One region of the Stenotrophomonas sp. TWI819 genome, then DNA from elsewhere that is predicted to be linked to it. Evidence: predicted binding sites of a transcription regulator. Region 1 holds the regulator's gene; the other holds the start of a gene.
What was found. Region 1 encodes FliA, which starts transcription of late flagellar genes. Its sites were predicted from a motif close to TAAAGTTTNNCNNNCNNNGGCCGATAA; they were not measured.
Positions count from the first base shown of each region.

Region 2: ABE463_RS08025 (methyl-accepting chemotaxis protein) is a predicted target of FliA. The motif match lies at 1,684-1,710, and genes of this name have one in related genera.

Region 1 is NZ_JBDJKY010000008.1:29,722-33,129, forward strand. It holds gene flhF (flagellar biosynthesis protein FlhF) at 1-233, shown strand, start outside; gene ABE463_RS12225 (MinD/ParA family protein) at 220-1,107, shown strand; gene ABE463_RS12230 (RNA polymerase sigma factor FliA) at 1,104-1,850, shown strand; gene cheY (chemotaxis response regulator CheY) at 1,867-2,259, shown strand; gene ABE463_RS12240 (protein phosphatase CheZ) at 2,259-2,873, shown strand; gene ABE463_RS12245 (chemotaxis protein CheA) at 2,879-3,408, shown strand, end outside.
Region 2 is NZ_JBDJKY010000004.1:315,311-318,718, forward strand. It holds gene ABE463_RS08015 (AraC family transcriptional regulator) at 1-20, shown strand, start outside; gene ABE463_RS08020 (SulP family inorganic anion transporter) at 197-1,663, shown strand; gene ABE463_RS08025 (methyl-accepting chemotaxis protein) at 1,914-3,408, shown strand, end outside.

The DNA.
Region 1 (3,408 bases):
CCGCCAACCCCCAGGGCGTGGTGCTGAGCAAGCTGGATGAGACCGGCCGCTTCGGTACCGCCCTGTCGGTGGCCGTCGACCACCGCCTGCCGATCACCTGGATCACCGATGGCCAGGACGTTCCTGAAGACCTGCACCGTGCCAGCGCGGCCAATCTTGTACTTCGCCTTGAAGATTTGCGCCGCGCGGCCGATATGCCCTGCAACCCGGAGTTGAACCATGCCGTCGCGTGAGTACGCCAAGCTGACCCAGACCTTCCCGTTGTCGGCTACCCGAAGCCAGCCGCTGGGCCCGGTCCGCACCATCGCCGTCACCGGCGGCAAGGGCGGCGTGGGCAAAACGAACGTTTCGGCCAATCTGGCCGTGGCGCTTGCCAGCATGGGCAAACGTACCCTGCTGCTGGATGCCGACCTGGCCCTGGCCAACGTCGATGTGATCCTGGGCCTGAAGCCGACCGTGACCCTGGCCGACCTGGTCGCCGGGCGCTGCACGCTGGAGGAGGTCATCATCGAAGGTCCCGGCGGCGTGCTGGTGGTGCCGGCCGCCTCGGGCCGCCGCAACATGGCCGAGCTGCAGCAGGCCGAGCACATCGGCCTGGTCAACGTGTTCTCCGAGCTGGAGCGCGAACTGGACATCATGGTCGTGGACACGGCCGCGGGCATCACCGACGGCGTGCTGACCTTCTGCCAGGCCGCCCAGGACACCGTGGTGGTGGTCTGCGACGAACCGGCCTCGATCACCGATGCCTACGCCCTGATCAAAGTCCTCTCGCGCGAACGCGGCGTGGACCGCATCCAGGTGGTCGCCAACATGGTGCGCGACCCGAATGAAGGCCGGGTGCTGTACGAAAAGCTGACCCGCGTCTGCGAGAAGTTCCTGGCCGATGTGTCGCTCAACTACCTCGGCTGTGTGCCGCAGGACGACTGGTTGCGCCTGTCGGTCCAGCGCCAGCAGCCGGTGGTGAAGGCCTACCCGTCCAGTCCGTCGGCGCTGGCCTTGACCGAGATCGCACGCCGTACCGCACGCTGGCAGGCCCCGACCGAGCCGCGGGGTGGCGTCGAGTTCTTCCTGGAACGCATCCTCAAGCAACGCGGGGTGACCGCATGAAAGGCGCCGCACAATACAAAGAGGTCCAGCGGGTCGCCGCGAACGAGTGCATTGCCCAGCACTCGGACCTGGTCCGCCGCATCGCCCACCATCTGGCGGCACGTCTGCCCGCCAGCGTGGAGGTCGACGACCTGATCCAGGCCGGCATGATGGGTCTGATCGAAGCGTCGCGCAGCTATGACGCCGACCAGGGCGCCTCGTTCGAGACCTATGCCTCGATCCGCATCCGTGGCTCGATGATCGATGAGATCCGCCGTGGCGACTGGGTGCCTCGCTCGGTCCATCGCCGGGCCCGCGACGCCGCCGCCACCATCCGCCGGCTCGAACAGAGCACCGGACGCGCCGCCAGCGCCACGGAAGTGGCGGCCGCGATGGACATGCCGCTGCCGGACTACCTGCGCCTGATGGAAGATGCCTCGCGCGGCCAGGTGCTGAGCCTGGAATCACGGATCGAGGACCAGGGCGAGCTGGACACCGTCGCCCAGGGCGGCCCGACCCCGCAGCAGGTGCTGGAGCGCGGTGAGTTCGGGCGTGAGCTGGGCAACGCGATCGGGCTGCTGCCCGAGCGCGAACAGCTGGTCCTGTCGCTGTACTACGAGCAGGAACTGAACCTGAAAGAGATCGGCGCCGTGTTGGGCGTCAGCGAATCGCGCGTGTGCCAGATCCATGGCCAGGCCGTGCTGCGCCTGCGTGGCCGACTGAAAATCTTCGAGGCGGCCGACGCCGGCCTCGAGAACCATTAAGACCGAGGAAAGAGCTTTGGACAAGAACATGCGTATCCTGATCGTCGACGATTTTTCGACCATGCGTCGTATCGTCAAGAACCTGCTGGGCGATCTGGGCTTCACCAACACGGCCGAAGCCGAGGACGGGCATGCCGCGCTGATGCTGTTGCAGAGCCAGCCGTTCGATTTCGTGGTCACCGACTGGAACATGCCGGTGATGACGGGCATCGACCTGCTCAAGGCCATCCGCGCCGACGCCAAGCTCAAGACGCTGCCGGTGTTGATGGTGACCGCTGAAGCCAAGCGCGAGCAGATCATCGAAGCGGCCCAGAACGGCGTCAACGGCTACATCATCAAGCCGTTCACCGCCCAGACCCTGGAAGAAAAGCTCGGCAAGATCTTCGAGCGTCTGGCGGCGAGCGCCTGATGGAAACCCTGAGCGACAAATCAGCGCTGGTGCAGCGCCTGCAGGATGCACTGGCCGCGCTGGAATCGGGTGACGAAGCCGCGTGGCGTCAGGAAATCGACGCACTCGCCGCGCTGCGTACCCAGCCGATGATGGCCGGGTTGAACCGGCTCGCCCGCGAACTTGGCCAGGCACTGGGCGAGCTGCCCAGCCTGCCCAGCGAAGCCGGCGAACTGGACGATGCCTGCGCACGCCTTGACCATGTGGTGGCGATGACCGAACAGGCCACCCACCGCACCCTGGACCTGGCCGAAGAATGCCGCACGCTCACCGAGCAGCTGCGCGCCAATGGCTTGACGGCCGACCAGGACCAGCAGCTGGACCGCATCCGCCACAACCTGACCGAGATCGCGCTCACCCAGAGCTATCAGGATCTCACCGGGCAGATCATCCGCCGCGTGGTGGGCATCGTGCGTCGCGTGCATGAGGGCTTCAGTGCCCTGGGCCTGCCGCCGCAGGACGACACCGCGCACAAGCGTGACAACGGCCTGGCCGGCCCGGCCGTGACCGGTCTGGACCGCCACCAGGTTTCACAGGTCGACGCTGACGACCTGCTCTCCGATTTGGGACTTTAACGATCATGAGTGCTGTTCCAGACGATATCGCTGCCGACTTCATCCTCGAGGCCCAGGAGATCCTGGATCGCCTCGGCGAACAGCTGGTGTCGCTGGAGCAGGCGCCCCAGGACAGTGACCAGCTCAACGCCGTGTTCCGCGGGTTCCACACGCTCAAGGGCGGCGCGGGCTTCCTCGGCATCCAGGCGATGGTGGAGCTGTGCCACGCCGCCGAGGAAACCCTGGGCATGGCACGCTCGGGCCAGGCCACGCTGCAGGCCCATCACTTCGATGCGGCCCAGCAGTCGCTGGATTACCTGCAGTCGATGCTGGATTCGGTCTCGGCCGGCACCGAGCCGGGCTATGCCCCGCCGGAACTGATCGCGCAGTTCGACGTGAACGGCCCGGCCACCCCGGCGGCTGCCACCAGTGCCGCGGCCGGCCCCAGCAGCGGTGAGCTGATCACCGACGATGAATTCGAAGCGCTGCTCGACCAGTTGCATGGCGGTGCCGCACCGACCGCCGTCGCCGCCAGGAAAGACGACGGCATGATCAG
Region 2 (3,408 bases), on a different contig from region 1:
AACTGGCTGGCCATGTTTGAGGCCATCGGAGGACTGCGCTATCCTGCGCGCCGCTTCCGCTGCCCCGGCAGGACCCTTGTGATGACCCCACCCTGATACCGCGTTGACGACGCGCCGGCCCTTGCGCTGGCTCAGGGAGTGCTTTGTCTTCATCACACAACGCGCCGTGCGCATCGCCGGTGCGTGGAGTCTGTCCATGTCTGTGTCCTATCCGCTGCGCCAGCAATGGCTCGGCAACATCCGCGGTGATCTGCTGTCCGGCGCCGTGGTCGCCCTCGCGCTGATCCCCGAAGCGATCGCCTTTTCCATCATTGCCGGGGTCGACCCCAAGGTCGGCCTGTACGCCTCGTTCTGCATCGCGGTGGTCACCGCCATCGCCGGTGGCCGGCCGGGCATGATCTCCGCCGCCACCGGCGCGATGGCGCTGGTGATGGTCGATCTGGTCCGCGACCACGGCCTGCAGTACCTGTTGGCTGCGACCATCCTGGCCGGACTGCTGCAGATCGTCGCCGGCGCGCTGAAACTCGGCGCCCTGATGCGCTTCGTCTCGCGCTCGGTGATCACCGGCTTCGTCAACGCGTTGGCCATCCTGATCTTCCTTGCGCAGTTGCCCGAGCTGATCGGGATGCCATGGACGGTGTACGCCGTGTGCGCGGCGGGCCTGGCGATCATCTATCTGCTGCCGCTGCTGACCCGGGCGGTGCCCTCACCGCTGGTGGCGATCGTAGTGCTGACCGCGCTGTCGATCTGGCTGGGCCTGGACATCCGCACCGTCGGCGACATGGGCGCGCTGCCGGACAGCCTGCCGACCTTCCTGCTACCGGACGTGCCGCTCACCTGGGAGACGCTGCGCATCCTGCTGCCGGTCTCGGCCACGCTGGCGGTGGTGGGGCTGCTGGAGTCGATGATGACCGCGCAGATCGTGGAAGACATGACCGACACCCCCAGCCAGCGCAATCGCGAGTGCGCCGGGCAGGGGCTGGCCAACATCACCGCCGGGCTGTTCGGCGGCATGGGTGGCTGCGCGATGATCGGGCAGTCGGTGATCAACGTGTCCTCCGGCGGACGTGGCCGGTTGTCCTGCCTGGTCGCGGGCGTGCTGTTGCTGCTGCTGGTGGTCTACGGCGCGGACTGGGTCCGGCAGATTCCGATGGCCGCGCTGGTCGCGGTGATGATCATGGTCAGCATCGGCACCTTCCACTGGCGCTCGTTCGCCGAGTTCCGGCTGCATCCAAAAAGCTCCTCGGTGGTGATGCTGGGCACGGTGGTTGTGACCGTGGCCACGCACGATCTGGCCAAGGGGGTGCTGACCGGGGTGCTGCTGTCGGCGCTGTTCTTTGCCCGCAAAGTGGGCCGGATGCTGGATATCGCCGAAGCGGACACGGTCGACGGTACCCGTGTCTACACAGTCAGCGGGCAGGTGTTCTTCGCCTCGGCCGGGCAGTTCGCCGCGGCCTTCGATCTGCTGCATGTGCCCGAGCGCGTGGTGATCGATCTGACCGATGCGCACTTCTGGGACCTCAGCGCGGTAGGTGCGCTGGAGCGGGTGACCGGCAAACTGCGTGCACGCGGAGCGCAGGTGGAGGTGATCGGACTCAACGCGGCCAGCCAGACACTGGTGGAGCGGCTGGGGCGGGGCGATGCCTCTGCCGGCGGACACTGAACACGGTCAGAAAGCCGTGCTAAACATCGCGGGCCTATCGCCGTTATCCAACTGAGTCCCCTCTCTGGGCGGGCACCGTCGCGGTGCCGGCAGGCGGCATCTTCACAGGGCGGGACGGTGGCATCGATCCCGATCTCCGCTGGCCGCGCCGTGATTGCACCGCGCGCGTGCCGGTCCGCAATGGACTGCGTGTTTCCGTGGCGGCGCATGTCTGCGTCCGCCGGTATGCCCTTTTTCCGGAACCGCCCCCATGCCCGTGTCCCGCCCCACCGCGTCCAAGCGCCCTGGCAGCATCGCCAACCGACTGATGCTGGGTACGGCGTTGATCGCCATGCTCTGCTTCGGTGTCACCGCCGCCATCAGCTACCGGGAAGCCAGCGCGTCGCTGGTGGATGCCTCCCGCCACACCATGCAGAGCGAGGCCCAGGCCGAAGCCCTGCGGGTGAGCGGTGATCTGTCCAACGCCTTCGCCACCAGCCAGGCGCTCGCGCAGAATCTGCTCGTCCAGCGCGCTGCGGGCACGCTGTCGCGGGCGACGGTGTCTGCGGTGATCCACCAGCAGGTGCAGGTGCACCCGGAATGGGTGGGCTTTGGCACGTTGTGGGAACCCGACGCTTTCGATGGCAAGGATGCCGAGTTCGTTGGCGCCGAGGCACACGATGACACCGGCCGGTTCATGAGCTACTGGGCGTGGCACGACGGCGCACCGATGCAGGATGCGCTCACCGGCTATGACGTGCCCGGCGATGGCGACTGGTATCTCAAGCCGAAGGCGCTCAAGCGGCAGACGGTGGCCGAACCGTACACCTATGAAGTCGGCGGCCAGAAAGTGCTGATGACCACGCTCTCCACCCCGGTGATCGACCAAGGGACGTTCGTTGGTGCGGTGACGGTGGATTTCGCGCTGGCCGCATTGCAGAAGCACCTGGCCGCATTGCGCCCGATGGGCGAAGGCCATGTCGAACTGATCTCGCCCGGTGGCATCGTGCTGGCCGCGCAGGACCCGCAGGAAATCGGCAAGCGCCGCGACGACGCCCTGACCGCGGCGATGCTGGCAGCGGTCAAGGCAGACAAACCCTTCGATGCCTTCGAGCCGGATGCGGCAGGTAATGTGAAGACCTATGTTCCGTTGCGCATCGGCGGCAGCCAGGAGCACTTCGCGCTGGGTGTGATCGTGCCGCATGCGCTGATCACCGCGCAGGCGCGCGCGCTGTGGTGGATCATCCTGGCTGTTGGCCTGGGCGCGGCACTGGTGCTCAGTGGCAGCGTGTACGTGTTGCTGCGCCGACAGGCGATCCGCCCGCTGGCCGATGCGGTCCGTCTCTCGGCCGACGTCGCCGAGGGACGTCTGGATACGCCGCTGCCGCCCGCGCGCAATGACGAGGTCGGCCGGCTGCTTGAATCGATGCAGCGCATGCGCAGCCAGCTGCGCGCAGTGATGGCCGCGCAGGGTGAAATGGCCCAGCGACACGAGGCGGGTGAGCTGAGCTACCGCATGGACGCGCAGACCTTCCCGGGCGAGTACGGCAAGATGGTGGAAGACACCAACCAGCTGGTCGGCGCCAACATCGCGGTCACGCGCCGTCTGGTCGAGGTGATGCAGCGTTACGCGGTCGGTGACCTGAGCCAGGACATGGATCGCCTGCCCGGCGAGCAGGCCGCGTTCACTGCCGCGATGGATACCACCAAGGCCAACCTGCGCGCGATCAATACCCAGATCGGCGATCTCGCCGGCGCCGCGGCGA